One region of the Exiguobacterium sp. s133 genome, then DNA from elsewhere that is predicted to be linked to it. Evidence: riboswitches for the same ligand, from Rfam matches in the RefSeq annotation. Region 1 holds a riboswitch; the other holds the start of a gene.

What was found. A riboswitch is a leader RNA that binds a small molecule or an ion and turns the genes downstream of it on or off. The one in region 1 is predicted to bind cyclic di-GMP.
Region 2: it holds a riboswitch for cyclic di-GMP, as region 1 does, so the genes downstream of both, KNP96_RS04465 (glycoside hydrolase family 191 protein) here and KNP96_RS12675 (hypothetical protein) in region 1, are expected to answer to the same signal.

Annotation. Positions count from the first base shown of each region.
Region 1 is NZ_JACSMK010000010.1:15,054-24,194, forward strand. It holds gene KNP96_RS12650 (FecCD family ABC transporter permease) at 1-587, opposite strand, end outside; gene KNP96_RS12655 (FecCD family ABC transporter permease) at 584-1,585, opposite strand; gene KNP96_RS12660 (iron-hydroxamate ABC transporter substrate-binding protein) at 1,656-2,567, opposite strand; gene KNP96_RS12665 (ABC transporter ATP-binding protein) at 2,572-3,363, opposite strand; gene KNP96_RS12670 (NAD(P)/FAD-dependent oxidoreductase) at 3,547-4,602, shown strand; gene KNP96_RS12675 (hypothetical protein) at 4,681-5,466, opposite strand; cyclic di-GMP riboswitch class I at 5,492-5,575, opposite strand; gene KNP96_RS12680 (DUF4305 domain-containing protein) at 5,999-6,232, opposite strand; gene KNP96_RS12685 (CPBP family intramembrane glutamic endopeptidase) at 6,254-6,946, opposite strand; gene groES (co-chaperone GroES) at 7,167-7,451, shown strand; gene groL (chaperonin GroEL) at 7,471-9,111, shown strand.
Region 2 is NZ_JACSMK010000002.1:388,661-397,801, forward strand. It holds gene KNP96_RS04455 (hypothetical protein) at 1-438, opposite strand, end outside; gene KNP96_RS04460 (hypothetical protein) at 435-1,661, opposite strand; cyclic di-GMP riboswitch class I at 1,741-1,825, shown strand; gene KNP96_RS04465 (glycoside hydrolase family 191 protein) at 1,933-2,724, shown strand; gene KNP96_RS04470 (nucleotide sugar dehydrogenase) at 2,932-4,098, opposite strand; gene KNP96_RS04475 (lipopolysaccharide biosynthesis protein) at 4,106-5,518, opposite strand; gene KNP96_RS04480 (polysaccharide pyruvyl transferase family protein) at 5,511-6,629, opposite strand; gene KNP96_RS04485 (O-antigen ligase family protein) at 6,626-7,537, opposite strand; gene KNP96_RS04490 (glycosyltransferase family 4 protein) at 7,846-8,991, opposite strand; gene KNP96_RS04495 (glycosyltransferase family 4 protein) at 9,009-9,141, opposite strand, start outside.

The DNA of each region.
Region 1 (9,141 bases):
GTTCCCCAGATGTTCCCGGCGAGCCATTTGGCGATGAAGTCGACCTTCTCACGGCGCGCGGATGAAATCAGGACGACCATGATGCCGGATAACGCCATCGAGAATCCGACTCCGGTCAAAATCAGACGGATCGGTTGCAGGCCACGGACACGATCATACGATAAGGCATAAATGGCAATCGCTGTGATCAATGCCCCGATGAAGGCAGCAACTGGTAACCCATAGATGAACGCACCGACATCGACCGGGAAGTAAAGGAAGAAGGCGGCGATGGCGACACCAGCACCTGTATTGATACCGATGATGCCGGGATCTGCGAGTTCGTTGCGGGTGATGCCCTGAAGAATCGCACCGGATAAGGCGAGTGCCATGCCGGCGAGTACCGTGATTAAAATCCGCGGCAGGCGGAGTGAGAACAAAACAAACTCTTCTTTGAACGACCCTTGACCGAACAGTGTCGGCAGAAGCCGGTCGTACGAGAGGGAGGCGGGCCCAAGCCCGATACTGATGATGATCGTTCCGAGCAATAACAGACTAAAGACGATAAAGATCAACCGCTGACGGCGGCGGAGCGATGTTTCGATCATGAGAACGCACGACCTCCTTTGCGGACGATGAGTAAGAAGAACGGCAGCCCGAGCATCGAGACGATCGCAACGACCGGTGTTTCGTATGGAGCATACAGTGTCCGGCCAATCGTGTCCGCGAGTAACATGAACGTCGCACCGAAGACGGCGGTCATCGGGAGGATGAAGCGGTAATCGGTGCCGACGATTGCGCGGACGATGTGCGGAATCATCAAGCCGATGAATGCCATGTTACCGACTAAAGCAACGGCGGCCCCGGCGAGCAGGATGACGACGACGTAGAGTACACCTTTAATCCGGGTGATGTTTTGCCCGAGCCCGAGTGCGACTTCTTCTGATAAGCTTAAAATCGTTAATTGACGTGAGAAGATCATCGCAATCGCGATGCCGATCAGGATGACGGGGGTGATGATTTGCAGTTGCCCCCAGGTCGTTCCAATCAGCCCGCCGGATGTCCATTGCGAGACGTCTTGAGCGATTTTGAAGTAAATGCCGATCCCTTCTGCGATTGCGTATAAAAAAGCAGAAATCGCGGCCCCAGCGAGGACGATTCGAAGTGGTGAAAACCCGCCACGTTTTGAGGCACCGATCCCGAAGACAAGTAAGGCACCGGCTGCTGCTCCAAGGAAACACGCGAGCATGATGCCGTAGTAATTGATACCGGGAATGAAGACGAGCGCAAGAGCAAGGGCCGCGTTCGCGCCTGCCGTCAGCCCAAGCAGTCCGGGATCGGCAAGGGGATTACGTGTCATCGCCTGCATGATCGCACCGGAGACACCGAGTGCAGCCCCGACCAGCATCGCAGCGACTTCGCGCGGTAACCGGATTTCCTGAATGATTTTTGCTTTACCGTTCAAGGGACCGAACGTCAAAGCGTTCCAGACCTCACGTATCGTCGTGTCGGCGGCACCGAACGTCATCGAGATCCAGAACATGACGACGAACAGGAGTAAACCGAACGTGATTTTCAGTCCGAACGGGAATCGACCGGATGACATAGTTATCGTCTCACTTTCATTAGATAGTCAAAAAGGAGGGACCGAAAAATCGGTTCCCTCCTTATTTTTGTTACGCGCCAAGGAAACTTTTCTTGAAGAACTCGAGCTGACGTTCGAGCGTCAATGGATCATTGAAGTAAAATTCTTTCGAATCGACTTCGAAGACGTGGTTGTTTTTAACAGCAGGAATATTTTTGTATGTGTCTGTTTCTGTAAACGAGTTATCTGCTTCTGCCGTCTTACTGAAGATGAGGTAATCCCCTGCATATTCAGGTAAGACTTCCGGTGATAGCGCGTAATAGCCGTCTTTTAAAGCCATTTCCGTAACTTTTTCCGGCATCTTCAATTTCATTTCCTGGTAGAGGATTTCTGTACCGCGTCCCCAGTTGTCGCCGAAGACGTAAAGCTGTTTATCGAAGCTTTCGATGACAGAGACCGTCGCATCGTCACCGATTTTGGCTTTAATCTCTGTTCCGGCGTCCGCTGCGCGTGTTTGGAAGTCTTTGACCCAATCGCGTGCTTCTTGTTCTTTATTGAGCAATTTACCGATTTCGATATGTTGTGTCAAATAGTCGACTTTGCCGTACGTGTACGTGACGGTTGGAGCGATTTCTTTAAATTTATCGATGTTTTTCGTTGTATTGTAGCCGATGATGAGATCGGGTTCGAGTTCGATGACTTTTTCGACGTTTTCTTCTGATACTTCCTGGACGTCTTTCAAATCAAACTTCGGATTCGATTTTGACCACGAATCGACACCGACGAGTGGGACGTCGAGTGCCATGACGTTTCCGGCGAAACCGGCAAGGACGACGACGCGTTTCGGATCAGCCGGGACTTCGACGTCACCTTCTTCCGATTTATAGGTGATCGTTTCTTTTTTCGTATCGGAAGACGTATCTTCTGTTTTATCTGTATTGCCGCAGGCGGCGATGACGAGTGCTAAGAGTAATAAAATCGGTAAGAGTACTAGTTTCTTCATGTGGTTAATCTCCCTTGATTAAGTTGTAGGTGACACACATCGGCTTATTCGTCCGTGGATCACGACCGATTTCGGCATCGATATGAAATACTTCTTTTAAGACGTCATGCGAAATGACTTCCTCGCACGTTCCGGCTTTGACGACTTCGCCTTCTTTCATCGCGATGATGTAGTCGGCAAAACGGGCGGCCTGATTCAAATCATGTAACACCATGACGATCGTCCGGCCTTCCGTCCGGTTGAGATGCTCGAGCAGCTCGAGGACTTCGAGCTGGTGGGCGAGATCAAGGTAAGTCGTCGGCTCATCGAGGAAGATGATATCCGTTTCCTGCGCCAGCGCCATCGCAATCCAGACGCGTTGCCGTTGACCACCGGACAAGGCGTCGACCGGACGGTGTTTGAATGCCGTCGTATCCGTTGCCTCTAACGCCCAGTCAATGATCTCGTAATCATGTTTCGTTAAGCGACCAAATCCTTTTTGATAAGGAAAACGACCGTATGAGACGAGCTCTGCGACCGTTAGACCGCTTGCACTTTCCGGTGTCTGAGGCAGGATCGCCATTTTCCGGGCAAGCAGCTTTGTACTTTCCTTCGCAATATCGAGACCGTCAAGCAGGGCACGACCAGACTGATGGGGGATGATTCGGGTCATCGCTTTCAATAAGGTCGATTTACCGCAACCATTCGCACCGATGATTGTCGTGATTTGCCGATCCGGAATCTGAACCGTCAAGTCTTTGACGATGGTACGATCTCCGTATCCGATACTGATTTCTTCTGTTGCTAGACGTACCATACGCAGAGGCTCCTTCTCGTTTAAAGCTGTTTTCATTGATAATGATTATCACTATCGTCTCCCTAACCATACCAGTCTCATAAAAACGCTGTCAACATTTTTTCTTGTCTTCAAGAGATGTTCACGTTATCATTGGGAATGAGAATGATAATCAGTCGTAGTCGAGAGCGAGGAGTGAGTGAGATGGAACAGCAGGAATTGTTTGATGTAACGGTAATTGGTGGAGGCCCGGCCGGGTTATACTCGACTTTCTATAGCGGATTACGCGGGATGAAGACGAAAATCATTGAATACCAGGCAGAGCTTGGTGGCAAGATTCATGTTTATCCGGAGAAGATGATTTGGGATGTCGGGGGACAGCCACCCATTACCGGAGCGAAGCTGATCGAGCAACTCGTCGAACAAGGCTTAACGTTTAATCCGTCCGTGCACCTGAATGAAAAAATCATTTCAATCGCAAAAGACGTATTCGGAAACTTCGTCCTCGAAGCGGAGTCGGGAGAAATTCATTATTCGAAGACAGTCATCGTCGCTGTCGGCGGCGGGATACTCAATCCCCAAAAACTGAAGATTGAAGGGGCCGAACGGTACGAAGTGTCGAACTTGAACTATACCGTCAAATCGATTGAGCGGTTTAAAGATAAGACGGTCCTGATTTCAGGTGGCGGTAACTCAGCGATCGACTGGGCGAACGAGCTCGAACCGATTGCGAAAAAAGTTTACGTCACATACCGGAAAGACTGTTTCACAGGTCACGAGGCACAAGTCGACCAACTCGTCCGAAGCTCAGCCGTCTGTCTCCTCAACACGACGATTCATAAGTTGATCGCAAGCGACGATCACCACCGGATTGCGTCCGTCGAATTGATTGATTGTGCGACGGACGTGACAAACATCGTTGACGTCGATGAAGTCATCATCAACCATGGCTACGAACGGGAAGCAGAGTTGCTCGCGAACTCGGAACTCGACATCAAACAAGTCGACGACTTTTACATCGCCGGTAACGCGTCGAGCGAATCAAGTGTACCGGGATTGTATGCAGCAGGAGATATTTTGACGCATGACGGAAAGGTGAACTTGATTTCGGGTACATTCCAGGACGCGGCAAACGCCGTCAACCGGGCGAAGCAGTTCATTGAACCGGATGCTGCCAAAGTCGCGATGGTCTCATCCCACAATGAAGTTTTCAAAAAACGGAACCGTGAATTGATTCAAGAAATGGTCAACGAAAAGTAAAAAACACCTGTCTTAAAGATCGCCCCTCGTCACATGGACGTCGGTCGTCTTTAGAGCAGGTGTTTTTTTGTTTAAGGATTAATCTTCATCTTCATGGTCGTCGTCCGAGTCATCATCTGAATCATCATCTTCGTCCTGACCTTGATCATCGTCTTGCTCGTCTTCTTCAACGTGACGGTGCTCTGATTTCGTTTCTTCGTGATCGAAGTACTCGAGTTCAATCTCCAACTCGTAAGAACCAGAGAGAGCGAATAAGCTGACGAGTTGTGCCCGTAATTCCTCTTCCGTCATCTTCGGATGTGACTCGATGAACTGAATCAATTGGCGGACACGGGTTTCATCGACCGTTGCGTCATTCGTTTTGACACGCAGCTGACTCTTCTTCTTTTTAAACTGGTATTTAATCTGACTTTGCGTCGTCTCTGTCGCGAGAGCAATCTTCATTTTTTTCAGCATATCTTCATAGCGGTGACCGACCTTGTTGCGTTCTTTGCCATCGAGAATTCCATCACCATCAGAATCCCGTTTGTATGGTTTTGTCCCAAGCTCGAGTTCGATGGCGTTAGTTAAGCCATCACGGTCCGTATCTTCATGTGCGTCGCTGATCTTATCGCGGTCGCTGTCTTTCTTCCGTGGATTGAGTTTGAGCTTATATTCGGTGTAGTTGCTTAAGCCGTCATGGTCCGTATCTTGCTGCGCAAGTTTTTTCCCTTTAAGCTTGTACTTCTTTTCCCAGTTGTCATGGATTCCGTTCTTGTTGCGGTCATGCTTCGATGTTTTACTCTTGGCATCGATTGAGCCGAGCGGCGTCAGCATCAACGCACAAGCGAGGCCGGCAGTAACGACATAATTGATTTTTTTCATGTGAACGTAGTCTCCTTTTGTGAACTTCGGTAACTGGCAAGCATAGCTTGAAGCGGTAGCCCCTATAGTTTTGCGTCACCACATTTCTGTGGGTTTGCCCGTTCGATTCCGGTGAAGAACCGTATATTCAGTATAAGTGATTTGTTTCTATGGATAGATAAGGGTTTTTGATAATGAGTCAGTAAAATATATGTTTTGTACGAAGGTTAATTCATGAAAGAGATGCATGCGAAAAGATTTTTCTTCTCGTGCTTTCCTCGGGCGAGGCGTAAGCCGTTGCTTCTTGATTCTAGCGAACAAGAAGCAGGGTCTTACTTGCCTCTGACAGCGCAAGGGGTCTTGCGCTTTTTCCCGTAGGAGTCACGAGAAGTAACTCTTTTTTTGGTCACTTCGATTATTTCGAAACGGGAACAAGCTGACGATAGCGCGTCTAAAAAACTGTTCGCCTGATTTTCCATAAGGATACAGTGAGCAAGAGACAAAAAAATCCGCCCTTTCACGAACTGAATCGGTCAAGAGGCGGACAGGTTACTTATTCTTTATCATTTTTTTTGTTTTGTTCCTTCTCAATCATCTTCTTCGCGGCCATCCGGAAGCGGAAAATCAGATAGAGACGGTAAAAGTCGATTGCTGCGAACAGCGTCAACAGAATCGTCCAAAAGTTAAAGACGGTTCCTGCCTCGATCGAGTTGCTGTACGCGAGGTACATGAACAGAATACCGAACAGGGCATAAAATAATGCCATGAAGTTTGAGCCTTGGCGCATGAAAACACTACCTTTCGTAAGTTAAGTCATTGCATAGAGTGCGAGTACGACAATTCCGTTATTGAAAACGTGAATCGCAATCGGTGCTATGATGCGGCGCGTTTTGACGAAGACGAGTGAGAAAACAAAACTCATCGCGACATAAATCAAAAACTTGTTGTCTCCGTGGATGAACCCGAAGATAACACCACTGAGAACGAAGCTGAAGACGAAGTTCAGTTTTGTCGACAAGTTCCCGAACATAATGTGACGGAATAAAAATTCTTCCATGATCGGTCCGAGTAAGACGACCATCAGCTGTAAAATCGGGATGACTTGGATTGCTTTCATGATGTCATCCGTATTTTGTGATTTCGCGACGTTTTCGAGTCCACCAGACATCCAGGCATCAAGAAGGTTGACGCTAATCAGTAAGGCGTAAAGCAACACGATTCCGATCCCAATCCACTTTAATGTGTCGATCGGATCCGTCTGATTGCCTTCTGCTTTCCACTTCTGCCAGTCAGGACGAAGACAGAAGAACGAGACGATGACGGCAACGGTAAAGCCAATCGCAAGCCACCAGCCGAGGACACCCGGAATTTGGCTTTTTGAGAGAAAGCTCGGGAATGTTGCCGGTACGAGCTGGACGATCAAATAAATCACAATCGGAATGATGTGACGGATTTGCCACTTATCAGCCATGTTGAACGGCAGATTGACGGAATTTTTCATCGGTCGGGACACAACTCCTTTGTATTGAAGGTACTGTCCCGATTGTAACAAACAAACAGGCCGGGCGCACGAATGGTGATGGTTCAAAGATGGCGATTTCGGGAAAACGGATAAGGGTTCAGGGTTGAATTTCGATTGAAAACCGTTTAAGATAAAAATATGTTAGCACTCCATTAAAGTGAGTGCTAAAAAACAGTCATTTTCAAGGAGGATGTTTCGCATGTTAAAACCACTTGGTGATCGCATCGTGATCGAAGTCGTTAAAAAAGAAGAAACAACACTCGGAGGAATCGTTCTTCCTGGGTCAGCGAAAGAAAAGCCACAAGAGGGTAAAGTCATCGCTGTCGGTACAGGCCGTGTGACAGAGCAGGGTGTACGTGTACCACTTGAAGTGAACGTCGGCGACCATGTCATCTACGCGCAGTATGCCGGGTCAGAAGTCAAGGTCGATGGCAATGAATACTTAATCTTACGCGAAAGCGATATTTTAGCAGTAGCACAATAATAAAAGGGGGATTTCAGTCATGGCAAAAGATATCTTATTCAGTGAAGAAGCACGCCGCGCGATGCTCCGCGGTGTCGACGCATTAGCAGACGCAGTCAAAGTGACGATCGGACCAAAAGGACGTAACGTCGTTCTCGAACGTAAATTCGGTTCACCACTCATCACGAACGATGGTGTGACAATCGCAAAAGAAATCGAACTTGAGGACCACTTTGAAAACATGGGTGCGAAACTCGTCGCGGAAGTCGCGTCGAAAACGAACGAAATCGCAGGGGATGGTACGACAACAGCGACAGTCCTCGCACAAGCGATGATTCGTGAAGGACTCAAAAACGTCACAGCGGGCGCGAACCCGATGGTCATCCGTAAAGGAATCGAAAAAGCGGTCCGCCGTGCCGTCGAAGAGCTCCACGCCATCGCAAAACCGATTGAAGGCAAAGAAGCAATCGCACAAGTTGCGGCGATTTCTGCTGCTGACGAAGAAGTCGGTCAATTGATCGCGGAAGCAATGGAACGTGTCGGTCAGGACGGTGTCATCACGATCGAAGAATCACGTGGCTTCACGACAGAACTCGACGTTGTTGAAGGGATGCAGTTCGACCGTGGATATGCGTCACCATACATGATTACGGATTCCGACAAGATGGAAGCGGTGCTTGAGAACCCGTACATCTTAGTCACAGATAAAAAAATCTCGAACATCCAGGAAATCTTGCCGGTCCTCGAGCAAGTCGTCCAACAAAATAAACCGCTCTTAATCATCGCGGAAGACGTCGAAGGCGAAGCACTCGCGACACTCGTCGTCAACAAACTCCGTGGTACGTTCAACGCGGTTGCGGTGAAAGCACCAGGCTTCGGTGACCGCCGTAAAGCGATGCTCGAAGACATCTCGATCGTCACAGGGGCAGAGTTGATCACAGAAGAGCTCGGTCTTGATTTGAAAGAAACACAAATCATGCAACTCGGCCGTGCGTCGAAAGTCGTCGTCTCAAAAGACAACACGACGATCGTCGAAGGACACGGACACAGTGATTCAATCGAAGCACGTGTCGGCGCCATCCGTGCGCAAATCGAAGAAACGTCAAGCGACTTCGACCGTGAAAAACTGCAAGAGCGTCTTGCGAAACTCGCGGGCGGCGTAGCTGTCGTCAAAGTCGGAGCAGCAACAGAAACGGAACTGAAAGAACGCAAGCTCCGGATTGAAGATGCACTGAATGCGACACGTGCAGCCGTCGAAGAAGGAATCGTTGCCGGTGGGGGAACAGCCTTTATTCACGTGACGAAAGCCGTCGAATCGATTCTTGCTGTCTCAACAGGCGACGAAGCGACAGGCGTCAACATCGTCCTTCGTGCGCTCGAAGCACCACTCCGTCAAATCGCGGAAAACGCCGGTCAAGAAGGTTCAGTCATCGTCGAGCGTCTCAAACATGAAGCGCAAGGCATGGGCTACAACGCCGCGACAGACGAGTACGTTGACATGATTGAAGCGGGAATCGTCGACCCGGCGAAAGTGACGCGTTCAGCACTTCAAAACGCAGCGTCTGTTTCAGCGATGTTCCTGACGACGGAAGCCGTCATCGCCGATAAACCAGAACCAGCCGGATCTGCTCCTGCAATGCCTGATATGGGCGGCATGGGTGGAATGGGCGGCATGATGTAAGACATTTCATCTTTAAGTACCGAATCCTAG
Region 2 (9,141 bases), on a different contig from region 1:
CGTCGCGGCGTAGTGGACCGTCTCCGAGTCGGCATGGTCGAGCCCGAACTGAAGGTACTTCCCGGAATCGGCAATCGATGTCGTCGTCAAGCGGACGATCGATTGTTTCCGTTCCTTCGCGTCCATCGCCATCGCTTCGCCCATCGGCACCAAATCGATGTTGTCGGCCGCCTGTTGTTGCAGTCCTTCCAGGTTGACGACGTCGAACTCGATGTAGTCATCGTAGTCGAGCAACGTCTTGTCTGACGCGTATCGTCTTGCGATCAGCCAACTGACGAGACCGAACAGTTCACCGAGCAGCGGGACGAAATAACAAATCAGGGCGATCCATTTGACGAGACCACGCTGTGCCGGATCCATCCGTGCCGTGATCAGTTTCGCGACGAGAAAGACGATGACGGCATGAATCAGAAAAAATAACAGGACGAAGAAAATCATCCAAGATTCCCTCCTTTTCGTGCGAACAACTCTTTAATCCGTTGCTCGAATCCTTCAGCGTTCTCTTGCGGTGTTCCCGGTAAGAGGAAGTGGAGCATTTGATTCGTCTCGTCATAGCCGATGATGTCGATTTCCCGCATCGACTGGCGTAGGATTAATTCCATTTCAATCAACGACAGCCGGACCTGTTCGACCGGCAAGACGACTGTACTGTACGGCTGATCGTACTGTTCAGCTCGGTGTTGTTGGAGTGCGACTTTTTTATTGAATGGCTCGATTTGATAAATCCGTGTCCCTTCAATCAAATCACCACGCGACGCATTCCATTCCATCGTCAACGTTTTTTCGATTCGTGTCCCGGTCCAGTCGAGAATCAACTGCATGATGTTCATCTCGTAACTCGTCAGGCGGTTGAAGTCGATCGCCTGGATGACGACGACTTCCTGAATCTTCCCGTCGTAGCGGATCGGTGCGATCAGTAACGGGACGTCCGTCTCGTCCATCGTCCGGATTGAGATCGCATTCGTCTTGAACATCCGTTGATAGATGCCGGTCGACGGATCGATGAATAGTGTTTGTGGCAAGACCTCTTTCTCACCGAAGCGGACGTGGAGTCGTAACGTCCGTTTTGACGCATCGACGTGATAGATGGCAAGATTCTCTGCCTTGAACGAACGTTTCAAGACATCGACGAGGCGATCGCGGACGATGTCGGCCGCCGTTTGGTCGAGCTCGAGTCCGACTTGGTAGATTTTCGTTAATGTATGATCCGAGTCGAGGACCTTCTTTTGCATTGTCGACTGCGACAGCCGGAGCTTTTCGACCGTCTCGAGCAAGTGGTTGTTTTCTTCGACGACTTCTTCGTGGCGGAGTCGTAACGATAAATAACGTTCCTGGAACGAGGTGCTAAAAATCCCGCAGACCATCGCGACGAGGAAGTGGAAGATGATCCAGCTCAGTTCCGTCCTGTCGTATAAAAATAAGAGAATGTCCGAACCTTCGACCGACAGGAAAAACAGGTGGTACAGCATCGTCATCGTGAAACTGACGAACGCCCCGAGCAGACCATAGCGGAGGGCGAACAATAAAATATAAAAGATTAACGGATCAATTGCCCAATTCGAGACCGAAAGGCTAAACATATAGTCAAGAATACCGATAAGTAAAATACTAGCTAGCATTTCTATCCATTTGACTGTATTTCTATGCTGTGTGTAAATCATGGCACACTCTCCTTAAAATAGTTATTTACATTTTTATTAGCAGTGGTAAGATTTAGTCAAACAGGCAATTACAACTAAATATCGAGAAGGGCAAACTTACTGAAAAGTAAGGGCGCAAAGACATGGGTCGTCGATCTTCGGATACCGATCGCCAGTCTGCAATGCCGCAGCCGCTCTCTGATAAAAAATCAGGAGGCTACTAACCATGGGTATTATCTCACTCAAACGCGTGACGTCTTTTTTGTGCATTCTTTTTTTAGGAGTGTTACTAATGACACCAATCACGGGCAAAGCTCAATCAACGAATCCACTCGATTCCGTCAGCTCGTATAAGGTCTACTACGATGCACCGACGAAATCAAAAATCAAGAAGATGCAAAAGTATGATGTCATGATCATCGAACCGGTCTTTTATTCAGCGAAACAAATCGCAGAAATTCAAAAGTACGGCACGAAAGTCTACGGCTACATCAACACGATGGAAGCCGACAACTGGAACACGGACTTGATGGCGCAATTAAAGGAATCAGATTTCTTCCACCGTGATGGACAACGTGTCCACTACGCGGAGTGGGATTCATACTTAATGGACATCAACTCGAAGCATTACCAAGCGGTCCTCATGCAAGAAGTCGAAAAGCAGGTCGTCAATAAAGGACTCGACGGTGTCTTCTTGGATACAGTCGGCGACATCGACAACGAACATGCCGACCAACCAAAGATCCTTGAGCAGCAGCAAGTCGCGATGACGAACTTCTTGAAGAGCGTCAAGACGAAACATGCGGATCTCTCATTGATTCAAAACTGGGGCTTCGGGACATTAAAATACCATACGTACCCGTACATCGATGGCATCATGTGGGAAAGCTTCAACTACTCGACGGTCGCAAAAGACCAATGGTCAAAAGACCGGATGGCAGATCTTCAGGAGTTGAACGAAGAAGAAGACATCAAGACATTGACGATTTCTTCTAAACAAGGTGCGAAAAGTGCGAAGTACGCGAAAAAGAATGGCTTCATTCACTTAAAATCAAACAAGACACTCAATTACAATAAATTCTAATCCACTTGAATATAATCTCATAACCGATTACTCAATTCCAATTCTGAGTGCTCCTGCATGAGACAATTATACAGGATGCACAAAACAAAACCGGTCACTTTTCAGAGGCAGGTCAACGAATTGAAACATCGAACGCAAAAAGAGGTCCAAGCGATAGTTATCGCTTGGACCTCTTTTGATGCTTGTAAACACTCACTTTTGTTCTCTTTAGTCTCGACTATACAAATCACGTGTATAGACTTTCTCTTCAACATCATTCAACTCCGAATGCATCCGGTTTGAAAGAATGACATCTGACTCTTGCTTAAACGCTTCAAGATCACGGATGACGCGTGAATTGTAGAATGTATCTTCCGTCAAGACAGGTTCGAAGACCGTTACTTCGATCCCCTTCGCCTTGATTCGCTTCATGATGCCCTGAATCGATGAGGCACGGAAGTTATCCGAGTCTGTCTTCATCGTCAGACGATATACGCCGACGACTTTCGGATTTTGTTTGATGATTGTATCTGCAATATAGTCTTTCCGTGTCCGGTTCGCTTCAACGATCGCCCCGATGATGTTGTTCGGTACTTCATCATAGTTCGCGAGCAGCTGCTTCGTATCTTTCGGTAAGCAGTAACCACCATAACCGAATGATGGGTTGTTATAATGATTGCCGATTCGGCTATCGAGTCCGACACCTTCGATGATTTGTTTTGTATCAAGGTTACGGACTTCGGCATATGTATCCAGTTCATTGAAGAACGCGACGCGCATCGCGAGGTACGTATTCGAGAACAACTTGATGGCTTCTGCTTCTGTTGAATCTGTCAAAAGAATCGGCACATCCTTTTTGATGGCTCCTTCAAGTAACAGATCAGCAAACTGCTGTGCGCGTTCCGATTGCTCGCCGACGACGATACGTGAGGGATAAAGATTGTCATGCAGCGCCTGTCCTTCACGCAAGAACTCTGGGGAAAAGACGATGTTCGGTGTATCAAACTTTTCTTTTAACTCTTGTGTATAACCGACTGGCACCGTCGATTTGATGACCATCGTCGCATCTGGATTGATGGCAAGAACCGTCGCGATAACGCTCTCGACCGTCCGAGTATTAAAGTAGTTCCGTGTTGGGTCATAATCTGTCGGAGTCGCAATAATGACGAATTCCGCATCTTTATAGGCCTCAAAATTATCGGTTGTTGCATGGAGATTCAATTCTTTATTTTGTAAGAAACTTTCGATTTCTGCATCAACGATTGGTGATTTGCGATCATTGACGAGCTCAACACGTTCTTTAATGATATCAATTGATGTAACTTCATTATGCTGAGCGAGTAAAACGGCCATCGAAAGTCCGACGTATCCTGTTCCTGCTACTGTAACTCTCATACGTCACCTATTTTCTTTTTTTAGATATTAGTTTTGAAAAAAGATCAAAAAAATCTAAAAATATTTTTTTATTCAAAAAAATTAAAAATAAATAGATAAGTAAGTATATATACTCAGAAGTTGAAGAAAATGAAACCGATAGTGATAAACAAATTAAAGTTACTATTTGAATACAATCTATTGTCTTATTCCATGATATCTTCACAATTTTTTTCGAGTGATACAATCTTATTATCCAAATCAACATATAGCTAAACAACGTTGCAAAAGATGCACCATATGCACCATATGAAGGAATCAAGAAAATATTAAGAAAAATATTTAGAATTCCTCCATATGCAGTAGAGTAAAATAAAAATCTCGTTAACATAGCAGAGGTATATATCGTTCCTAAATAAGAAGCAAGTCCATTAAAAAAATATGCTACTAACAAAATTGGAACAAAATAAAAAGCTTCTTTAAATGTTTCTCCAAACATAATTAATGAAATTGGTTTTGCAAAAATAATTAAAGCTGAACAAACAAGAATATTAATACTAAAAAGTGTTCTATAAACCTTCGAAAAGCTTTCAATTCTTCCTTTTTCAAACTCTTCCACTGAAGAAATTTGCCAAGCTTGCATAAAAATACTTGTAATTGTGTTAAGTAAGGATGGAACTTTATAAGCCATTGAATATAAACCAGTAACACTAACTCCTGAAAAATAATTTAATACATATTTGTCTGATGTGTTACTCACCCACCAACTTAAGGAATTAGGAATCATAGGAAATGAATAGTTGAACATTTTTTTTCTAAGAGCAATATTTGGTTTTTTTAAAAGATAACTTAAATCAATTTTCAATAATACGATATAAAAAATAATTATTAGAGTTCCTGATACGATTAAAGAAATGTAGTATCCTTCAATTCCTAATCTGTAGATATAGAGCAGTATAAGATTAAAACTTAACAAAGTAATAGTATCTAATATACTTAACTTTATAATTAATTTTATTTTTTCAATTCCTCGAGCATAGTACAATAATAAGTTTTTTAATGATGTAATTAGATAACTTAAAACAAAAAATATATAATACTTATCTAAATTCAAAAAATTTAAGATTAACGGAGAGAATACACAGACGATTATAAATCCCACTATCGTCACTTGAAAACCGATACCAAGTATTACTCTAGGATCTTCTTTTTTACTTAATAAAAATCTTAAAACAGCTTCATGAATATTGAGTGCGAAAATAGGTAATAATAAACTAACAGTTACAGTTATTAAATCAATAATTCCATATTCGCTGGTTTCAAGACTTCTTGCGTACAGTGGAACTAGTAAAAAAATTAATATTCTTGTCGAAAATGATCCTATTGCAAATAAAAATGTATTCGATAAAAGTTTTTTCAAAAATGAATTTTGTTTACTCATTAATTAATACATTTCCTTTTTCCAATGCTTCACTTAAATATATCAAAGAGTCTTTCCGATATTCGGACATTAGCTTGTTAATCTCAATATAATTCATATAATCTTCTTTTAAAGAAATTGAACTATTTATAACACGAGATTGAATTTTAAAGATATTGATAATGTTCTCAAGCCTCGAATTCACTCCAAATTTTTCATCTAATAGTTCCACGTACAATTCTTTATTAAGGTTTAAGCTTAATGCTACACCGTGGAATGAGTTAGTAACAACATATTCCGCATTATTAATTATATCTAACCATTCTTCAGGCCCAGCTGTTTGAACATAAGTTGCTTTGAGTGGTTGCCTCGGATTTCCGTTAATTGTTAGTATTTCTATGTTATTTATTTCGGCTAATTTTTTAGCAAATTCAACAAGTGTTTTGGAATATGCTCTTTGATAAATAACGAGATATTTTCGACCTGGTTTTGTATATTTTTTCTTTGAACTATTTGCTAATTCCAGCCATTCATTTCTATTTATAAGTAGACTAGGATCAATAACCACCTGAGGTTTTCTTAAGCCCATTTCCGTTACAATATTAGCTCCGGCAGGTTCCCTAACAGATATTGAATTAAATGATTTTAGATATTTAGAATACATGTCTGTTTTTTCAATTGGAATAGTGCTTACTCCGAAGCTAGCAGCATAACTAGTTTTTTTAAAATGATCAGTTGTCTCTCCAAGTAAATAGTTTTTATCAGAATCAGTAACTTTGTAATTCCAAACTTGATCACTACCAACTACAATTTTAAAATACCCTTGTGATATTTTATTATTTATATCTGAAATCTCCTTACTCTTACCTATTTTATTCAAAAAATTATCAAATCTTTTTCTTCGAATAAACCACATAGGCGATTCCAATATCTGAAAAGCACTTCTTACAAATCCCTTTGTAGAGTAAAATCTTTTATATGAATCTCTTTTTTCAAGTTCCAAATTTCTATAATCTATAATTTCGGCATTGTACCCTAATTTTTCAATTGATTTTACTAAACCATATGCTTGCAACACAGCTCCATAATTCAACGATCTATGGAAAGTTAATACCCCCACTTTTTTCTTCATATAAATTTTCCCTCTTTCTGTGATTCATTTTTTACATTTAAATAGTAAGGAACACTAGTAGAAATAATATATATACCTAATATGAAGTAATCATATAGCGGATTACCTGTAAAACCATATAGTATAAAAATAAATTGGATGTATATTGAAAATAAAATTTTATCAAGGAAACTATAATTCTTTATGTCTTTTTCATCCAATAATAATTTTATGCTAAAAATTAAAAAACTAGTAATCAAGATTATAAATATAATTAAGGCAAATATTCCTGATTCTGCCCACAATTGAAGATAAATATTATGACCTTTAATATTCAACGTCTCTTCAATCGACCCTATTCCATTACCTAAAATAGGATTTTTACTGATCATTTCTAGCACTCGCTTATATATATCTACACGACCAGTAGAAATATCTTCATCAAAAAGATAGTAATTTAATAAATAGGAATTAATACTTAACATCCATACTAATATAGTAATTATCGTTATAAAAAATGTAATTATTAAGCCTTTTATTTTTTTTAATTCCATTTTTTTATATAATAAAATAATTAATATAAACAATATAGTTATTATATTAAACAACAATAATCCTCTTTTTTCAGTAAGCAATAAAGCATAGAAGCCTAATAATAAAAGTGTTGATAAAAACATTCTTATTTTTAAAGTTTTACTTATATATAGTTTAGAAATTACTAGAGCAATAAAGATTGTTATAAAAAATGCATTTGATCCTACCTGTCCTGTAATACCTGCATATTTACCTCTCATTTGTTGCGAAAAATTTACAAGATATACTGATCTTTCCAATATTAAGTAGTTTATTTTATTGACTGTGCTTGGAGAAAGCCATTGTACATAAGTAGCTAAGATATGTATAGAAGAAAATAAAATATTTGAAAACATAAACATTGAAATCCAGTTTCCGCTGTTAATAAGAGAAGTACGTAACAAATAAAGCATAAGAAGAATCAACAAAAAAGTATATGCCTCTAATTTATTATTTGAATACAAAGTACTAATAAAAATAACACTTAAAAAGCATCCCCATATATAATCTTCTTTTCCAAAAATAATTTTTTTGAAATAATTTTTGGAAGAATAGTCAATTATACATAAGAGTACATACACCACAAAAATGTATTGGATCGAATTAAACACGTAAGAAAAATACAAAAAAGACATTACTAAAAACAAAAAAACATTAAATGTTTTCATGATCTTTTATGAGTAAAAAAAGTATTATTTTTAGTCAACAAGCCTTCTTTAAACCTGATAGCTATATTTTCCCACAAAAAGGTTTTTGAATGTTCAAAAGCATTATTAGACAATTTTCCGTGGTTATCGATAACATAATTAACTGCTTCTTTAATTTCAACATAAGATGTAGGATCTACAGGCACCCCAACTAAATTATCCTCAAATTGTCTATCGAACCCTTCATTTTTTGTATAAATTAACGGTAATCCTTGTGTCATTGCTTCAGCATAAACCAACCCAAATGATTCTGTTTTTGAAATCATAATAAATATATCAGCTGACCTATAATAACTTAAAAGGTCTTCTTTGTTAGAGAAATCTATTATTTCGATATATTCTCTATTTATCAAGTTATTTTTTATTTTCATATCTTTCGAATTTTCGCACTCTCCAATTATGGTTAGTTTAAATTTCGTTTTATTTTTTTCTTTATTTAATTTTTGTACACAATCTGCTAAAAAGATTAAATTTTTGTTTTTATTTATTTTACCAACATATAATAACTTTATTTTCTCCTTGTCTAAACAGTTCTCGAGCTTATGGTTATTATTTATCCAAAATTTTTCAATCCCAAATGGTATACACAATGCCTTTTCATTAATTTCTTTTTGAACATCGCTAGAGATATATTGTTTTAATACTCGATCTTTATAGGCAGCGGAAGTAAAAATTATTGACGTTGCATTCTTCAGTATATTTTCTCCATTTTTTCTTAAATGAATCATTTTTTTAAAGTATTTATTCACATCTGTATTTGTAACTATTACCGAATAAGGAATACTCAATTTTTCACTCAAATCCATTGCCAATTTTCCGTTTGAAAAAAGAGAATGAGCAAGTATATGTGTGAATTTAGTATTTTTATATAAATCAGTGGATACTCTTGATAAGTGTCTATTTCTATAAAAGTAAAAATATTTCTCATATTTACTTAAACAATTAATTTTATCGATATAGTCTTTATTATGTTTAACTTTTTCGTTTTTTTCTGTCGGGAAAAAAATTCTTCCGTCAACACTATCTAAACTGTTTAATGATTCTACGATGTTATAGTGAATTTTTGAGCGATTTAAGTTCGAATTCAAATGTAAAATATTCATTTTTATCATCCTTATAATTAAATATGATTGTACAAATATTCATGCTTATCTACGTTATTGTTTAAAGAATATTTTCTTTTAACAATTTCTAAATTTTGATTTAATTGGCTATCAAAAATTTCTTTTTCAGAAAAATAATATAGTATCTTT